3 regions of the Idiomarina sp. ST20R2A10 genome follow, and region 3 is predicted to be linked to each of the others. Evidence: predicted binding sites of a transcription regulator. Region 3 holds the regulator's gene; each other region holds the start of a gene.
What was found. The regulator sigma-54, encoded in region 3, starts transcription at its own class of promoters, with help from an activator protein. The targets are predictions, from matches to a motif close to GTTGGCACGNNNNTNGNNT.
Positions count from the first base shown of each region.

Region 1 (2,272 bases), on a different contig from region 3:
TGACCGCGGTGTGGTTTTGAATCTTAAAGGATTAGGTGGCATCAAGCTTTCTGATGTAACTGAAATTAGCTAACAAGAGAGGTGACTTATGTCATTTAAAATTGCACTCAGCGGTATCAACGCATCTCAGAAAGATCTAGATGTAACCGCTAATAATATTTCAAACGTAAAAACGTCCGGCTTTAAACAGTCGCGTGCGGAATTCGCTGACGTTTATGCGACCAGTATTTTCAACGCCGGTAATACGAAAGTGGGTGACGGTGTTTTGACGTCATCAGTGGCTCAGCAGTTTAGTCAGGGCACATTAGAGTTCACGGAAAACTCGCTGGATATGGCGATTTCAGGCAACGGCTTTTTTGCCACTACAGACGGTTTAGGCTCTCGCGATATGACTTACACGCGCTCAGGAGCGTTCAAACTGAACGACGATAAGTTTATTGTGGATAACCAGGGTAACTATTTGCAAGGGTATCAGGTTGACCGTAATAGCGGCACTAACTCCTCAGTTGCTTTGGCAACCACTCAGCCAATTCGTATTCCTGATGTCGCCGGTGCGCCGCAAAGCACTGATAATGTATTTACCGCATTTAACGTCGATGCGCGTCGTTCGCCAATTGATGGCGCAGCGAATCCGTTTGATCCGGAAACACCAAGTACTTACCAAAGTTCTACATCGGCTACCGTTTATGATTCATTAGGTGAATCGCATACGTTGTCTACTTATTATGTGAAGCGCGATAATAACCAGTGGGATGTCTACGCGACTTTTGATGGTGACGAAATTGACATGACTCCTACAGGCACAGCAACAGCCTCGCCGGATGCGTCGGTCAATGGTTATGCCGGTTTACGAGTAGAGTTTTTAGGCAGTGGTGATCCGGATGTCGCGGCAGGCCAGAATACTTTTGACCCAGGCTCAATCGACTTGTCAGGCAACAACGTTGATGGCGACCCGTACCTGAATAATGGTGCTGATGCGCAAACTATCCAGTTTAACTTTCAGGATTTAACAGGAACCACAACGCCGACTCAGTTTGCGTCAGATTTTGAAGTAACTGCTTTGGATCAGGACGGTAGCACCGTAGGCCGTCTGACTAACGTTGATATCGACAAGTCAGGTCTTATTGCGGCAACCTACTCAAATGGTGATGTTCAATACTTAGGCCAGGTTGCTATTGTTCGCTTTGCCAATGAGCAGGGCTTAACGCAAATTGGCGGTACCAAGTGGCGTGAAAGTATTGACTCTGGCGAGCCGCTTTCTGGTGAAGCAAATACCGGAACTTTCGGTGGTATTGAAGCTTCAGCGCTGGAAAACTCTAACGTTAATCTGACCAAAGAACTGGTTGATTTGATTACCGCCCAGCGTAACTTCCAGGCGAACTCGCGTTCGTTAGAAGTTAACAACACCATTAACCAGACGATTCTTCAGATTCGATAATAACTTCTCGGTTATTAGCTTAAAAAGACGCCTTCGGGCGTCTTTTTTGTTTTTGGCACGAAATCTGCATTGTCTTAATAATAAACCGCAGATGACAAAATTTTGGCTGGAGGTCAGCTATGGACAAGATGCTATGGGTAGCAATGAGCGGCGCGAAGGAAAATATGAACGCCGTCGCTGTTCGTGCCAACAACTTAGCTAACGCCAATACCACGGCGTTTAAAGGCGACTTGCAACAGGCGCGGGCCATGCAGGCCTTTGGTGAAGGTTTGCCAACTCGGGTATTTTCTATGACGGAAAGCCCCGGGCAAAATTTTGCCAGTGGAGCAATACAAACAACCGGCCGGAACATGGATGTTGCCATTAAAGATCAGGGCTGGATTGCAGTCGACGATGGCAGCGGTAATGAACGTTATACCCGCAATGGTAGCCTTGAAGTCGGCACTGATGGCTTGTTGAAAAACTCAACAGGGCAGACAGTGCTCGGCAATAACGGCCCCATATTTGTTCCTATGCCGATAGATAATCTGGTTATTGGAGCGAACGGGAATGTCTCTATACGTCCGATGGGAGCTCCGGCGAACGCGATGGAAGTGATTGACCGCATTAAATTAGTAAACCCGCCGAACGGTAATATGGAAAAAGGCAACGATGGCCTGTTTAAGTTAAAAGACGACCAACAAGCTTTCGCCGATGCCAACGTAAAACTGCAAATTGGCGCTCTGGAAGGCAGTAATGTAAATAGTGTCGAAGAAATGACGCACATGATTGCCTTGCAGCGCCAGTATGAAATGAACGTCAAATTAATGAAAACGGCCGACGAGAATGCTCAGC
Region 1 covers NZ_JBNIEY010000008.1:60,009-62,280, reverse strand. Annotated here, with positions in the region: gene flgD (flagellar hook assembly protein FlgD) at 1-73, shown strand, start outside; gene flgE (flagellar hook protein FlgE) at 89-1,438, shown strand; gene ACP7H9_RS11310 (flagellar basal body rod protein FlgF) at 1,558-2,272, shown strand, end outside.
Region 1: the regulator sigma-54 is predicted to act here: its motif matches at 1,490-1,508, upstream of ACP7H9_RS11310 (flagellar basal body rod protein FlgF).

Region 2 (2,272 bases), on a different contig from region 3:
TAGCCTGATGCTATTGCATCAGGTGCGATATTCGACCTGACGTGAACGTCAGGCTACGGTCTCGTAGCAAACTTAGGTGCCGGGTAAGAATATTGAACCTGACGTTAAACGTCAGGCTACGAAACGAATGAAACTGAAACGGAAGTTGTTTATATAACGTGATAAATCGCGAATTAAGTTTATCGGAGTATCAGGAATTTCGTCAGTTCCTTGAGCATCAATGCGGTATCGTGTTGGGTGAGAGTAAACTGTATCTGGTGAAGAGTCGGTTAGGCCCTTTAATGGGCCGGTTTAATATCGATTCGCTGGCGGAGCTTGTAAAACGTTCAATGAAGCTAAGTGAACGGGCTTTGCGGGCGGCTGTTATTGATGCCATGACAACCAACGAAACCTTATGGTTTCGTGACACTTACCCGTTTGAAATTTTGAATGACCGTATTCTCCCTGAATATAAAAATCACGCCGGGCCTTTAAAGATTTGGTCTGCCGCCTGTTCCTCGGGGCAGGAGCCTTATTCTATTGCCATGACGTACTTAGAGTATAAGGCGAAGAACCCGGGTGGGCTAAGAGCTGGCATAAAAGTAACAGCAACCGATATTTCCAATAAGGTACTCGAGCAGTGTGCCATTGGCGAGTACGATAGCCTGGCACTTGCGCGTGGTTTGTCGGCTGAACGGCGAAAGAAGTTTTTTACGGACGCCGAAACGAAAGCCGGCTCCATGAGAGTAAAAGACGAGCTTAAACAGTTTATTCATTTCCGTCATTTGAACTTGCTGGACAGCTATTCTCTGCTGGGCAAATTTGATGTTATTTTTTGCCGCAATGTCCTTATTTACTTTGCCCCTGAAGTAAAGCGGAAAATTATTGCCCAATTCCGGCAATCGCTGAACCCCGGCGGTTATCTTTTCCTTGGTGCTTCTGAGTCTATTTCCGGACTTACTGAGGATTTTGAGATGATCCGCTGCCAGCCAGGTATCATTTACCGAAGAAAATAGTTTCCTACAGGAAATATCCGCCTGAAAAAGTAATAACCCCTCTTTAAATTGGCACACTTCCTGCATTGTCTTCACTATCGAACACTGTGGAGACAAAAATATGGCACTTTCCATGGACAAGCTTATGGGAATACAGCAACACACGCTGGGTGTACGCACTCAGCGGGCGGAGCTTATTGCCAACAATATTGCCAATGCCGATACCCCCGGCTATAAAGCCAAAGGCCTGGACTTCCAGCAAGCGTTGCAGCAAGCGCAACGCGGTATGGAAAACCACAAAATGGCGCGTACTCACGAACAGCATTTCAGCGTTGAAGTAAAACCCCAGGGAACCGAGAAGTTCCGCACTCCATCTCAACCGGATACCGGCGACGGCAACACCGTTGATGTGCAGTTGGAACAAAACTTGTATGCCCAAAATGCATTGGAGTATGAAATGACCATGAACTTTCTTGACGGCCGCATCAGCGGTGTGAAGAAAGCCCTGGGCGGACAAGGGAGATAATAAGTCATGAGTCTGTTTAATATTTTTAATGTGACCGGTTCTGCCATGAGTGCGCAGTCTGTACGGCTGAATACAACGGCCAGTAACCTGGCAAACGCTAACTCAATTAGCAGCAGTATTGATGAAACTTACAGAGCCAGAAACCCAGTTTTTGCGACCGCGTTAGCCGATGCCAGCGGCAATTACAAGGGCAACAGCCTGACGAACCAGACTCAGGCGGGTCAGGAAGCGGGTGTTAAAGTTATGGGAATAGTGGAAAGCCAGGACCCACTGCAAATTGAATATGCACCAAACCATCCCATGGCGGACGAAAGCGGTTATATCTACCGCCCCAACGTCAACACCATGGAAGAGATGGCCAATATGATTTCGGCTTCGCGTTCCTACCAGACCAACGTGCAGGTAGCGGACACTGCCAAAACAATGACACAGCGTTTATTACGTCTGGGTCAAGGATAAGCAGGAGATAACAAATGGAAGGCGTAAGCAGTAATTCCTATATAGATGATATGAAATGGAAGAAGGAAGACGATGCCAGATATGCTGATCCAGATGAGCGGAGCAAGCTTGAGCAGGAAGATTTTTTCAGGCTGTTAACCGAGCAGCTTAGCATGCAGGACCCGTCTAAGCCGGTCGAAAATGACCAGATGATTGCTCAGATGACCAACTTTACTATGGCAGAGGGAATAACCGGGCTTTCAGAGCGTTTTGACCAGTTCGCCAGTGATATGACGTCAAATCAGGCGTTGCAAGCGTCAACTATGGTCGGGCG
Region 2 covers NZ_JBNIEY010000008.1:62,593-64,864, reverse strand. Annotated here, with positions in the region: gene ACP7H9_RS11340 (chemotaxis protein CheV) at 1-3, shown strand, start outside; gene ACP7H9_RS11335 (CheR family methyltransferase) at 159-995, shown strand; gene flgB (flagellar basal body rod protein FlgB) at 1,096-1,500, shown strand; gene flgC (flagellar basal body rod protein FlgC) at 1,507-1,959, shown strand; gene flgD (flagellar hook assembly protein FlgD) at 1,974-2,272, shown strand, end outside.
Region 2: the regulator sigma-54 is predicted to act here: its motif matches at 1,043-1,061, upstream of flgB (flagellar basal body rod protein FlgB).

Region 3 (2,272 bases):
TGGTTGTCAATAGAATCGAATTCGATAGGTTCGTCTAAGGTCAGTAATACCGCTACTGGGTGATTCGCATTAGGTAAACGGCCATGAGGAATTGCGATACCTAAGCCAATTCCCGTACTGCCTAAACGCTCACGGTTTAACAGGCTCTCAAAAATGTCATGACGGGTAATGCCAGACAGCTTAGGGGCTACGATTTGACTAATGGTTTCAAGTAGTCGTTTTTTACTTGCGCCCTCGACTGCACACTTGGTGCAGTCGGGGCTTAACAATTCACTCAGTTGCATGGATTAATGTTGTTTCATTTTCTCTTTGTGTTTAATCACCTGACGGTCCAGTTTATTAATTAAACCGTCGATGGCCGCGTACATATCTTCGTGTTTTGCGTCGGCGAAAAGCTCACCGCCATTCACGTGCAGCGTAGCTTCCGCTTTTTGAATCGTTTTTTCAACATTTAGGATGACGTGAACATTAGTTATATGGTCAAAATGTCTTTCCAGCTTGGCAAATTTTGTGTCCACGTAGTCACGCAGAGCTTCGGTAATATCGATGTGATGACCGGTCAAATTAATTTGCATAACGTCTTCCTTCTGCAGTTAACAAAGTTACAAAAGACTTTTGCGTTGGCTCGATGATGGAATGTTTAACGATTCCCGATACTTCGCAATTGTCCTTCTTGCTACTTGGATACCTTGTTCGGCTATCAGTTCAGCAATCTTACTGTCACTTAACGGTTTACTGCGATTTTCAGCAGCGACCATCTTCTTAATTAAAGCACGTATTGCCGTGCTTGAACACTCGCCACCGCCCTCTGTACTGACATGACTTGAGAAAAAATATTTCAACTCAAATACGCCACTTGGGCAGTGTAAGTATTTTTGTGTCGTTACGCGTGAAATCGTACTTTCATGCATATCCACGGCTTCTGCAACATCGTTCAGAACCATTGGCTTCATAGCTTCTTCACCATGCTCAAAAAAGCCCTGTTGGCGTTGTACTATGCAATTGGCCACTTTCAGCAGCGTATCGTTTCTGCTCTCCAGGCTTTTTATGAACCAGCGCGCTTCTTGCGTATGGTTTTTTATGTACTGGCTGTCGGCTACTGACTTTGTTGCTTTACTCAAGGCCGCGTATTCTTCGTTCACTTTTAGTTTAGGTACGCTATCCGGGTTTAATTCGACCATCCAACGACCATTTTTTTTAGTAACGGCCACATCGGGAATAACATATTCAACGGGTTGCTGCGCAACTTGCTCCCCCGGGTGCGGGTGCAACTGTTGAATTAATCGCATAGTTTGGCGTAAATCGTCTTCCGATAGCTTCAGTTTACGCTGAATGGTGCGAAAATCGCGACTGCCAAGTAAGTCCATATGTTCAGTCACTAAGCATAGAGCAACCTGCTTGTATTCAGTGTCGTCGCTCAGTTGGCGTAATTGAATGGCAAGGCACTCACTGACGCTGCGTGCGCCGACACCTATTGGGTCGAAATGCTGAATACGCTTAAGCACCATGCAGACTTCTTCTGCTTCCACTTCGGGCAGGCGCACAGCTTCAATAATTTCATTAACATCAACCATCAGATAGCCATTGTCGTCTATGGCTTCAATAATGGCTTCAGCTATGGCGGTGTCTTCTTCCGAAAAATGAGAAAGTTGCATTTGCCAAAGCAGGTGATCCTGCAAAGACTCGCTGGTAGAGCCTTGATAGACCTCAAAATCGCCGTCAAAGGATTTACCTGAAGAGGCTGCACCGTTGGCCGGGGTATGACTGGAGTAGGTGTCGTCCCAACTGCTGTCGACCGGCAGTTCGTCAGGCATTTCCTGGGTTTTTATAACGTCGGATGTTTCCCGTTGGCTGTCGTCTCTTTCTTCAATATTGCGAGTTTCGGGTTGGTCCGCGTCGTTACTCGTTTCACCTTCAACCTCCAGCAGCGGGTTGCTGTCTAATGCATCCTGAATTTCTGACTGAAGATCGAGCGAGGAAAGCTGCAGCAGGCGGATGGCCTGTTGGAGTTGTGGCGTCATGGTCAGGTGCTGACCAATTTTTAGCTGCAGACTTTGCTTCATAATGACTGTCCCGGTATCACGTTATAGGGTGAACTGCTCACCGAGGTAAACGTCTCTAACCTGTTGATTCGATAATATACTTTCTGCATCCCCACTGGCAATAAGCTCACCATGACTGACAATGTAAGCGTGTTCACAAACAGACAATGTCTCGCGCACATTGTGGTCGGTAATAAGTACACCAATACCACGTTGCTTTAAATGTTCAA
Region 3 covers NZ_JBNIEY010000005.1:48,040-50,311, forward strand. Annotated here, with positions in the region: gene ptsN (PTS IIA-like nitrogen regulatory protein PtsN) at 1-284, opposite strand, end outside; gene hpf (ribosome hibernation promoting factor) at 288-575, opposite strand; gene ACP7H9_RS08890 (RNA polymerase factor sigma-54) at 603-2,063, opposite strand; gene lptB (LPS export ABC transporter ATP-binding protein) at 2,085-2,272, opposite strand, start outside.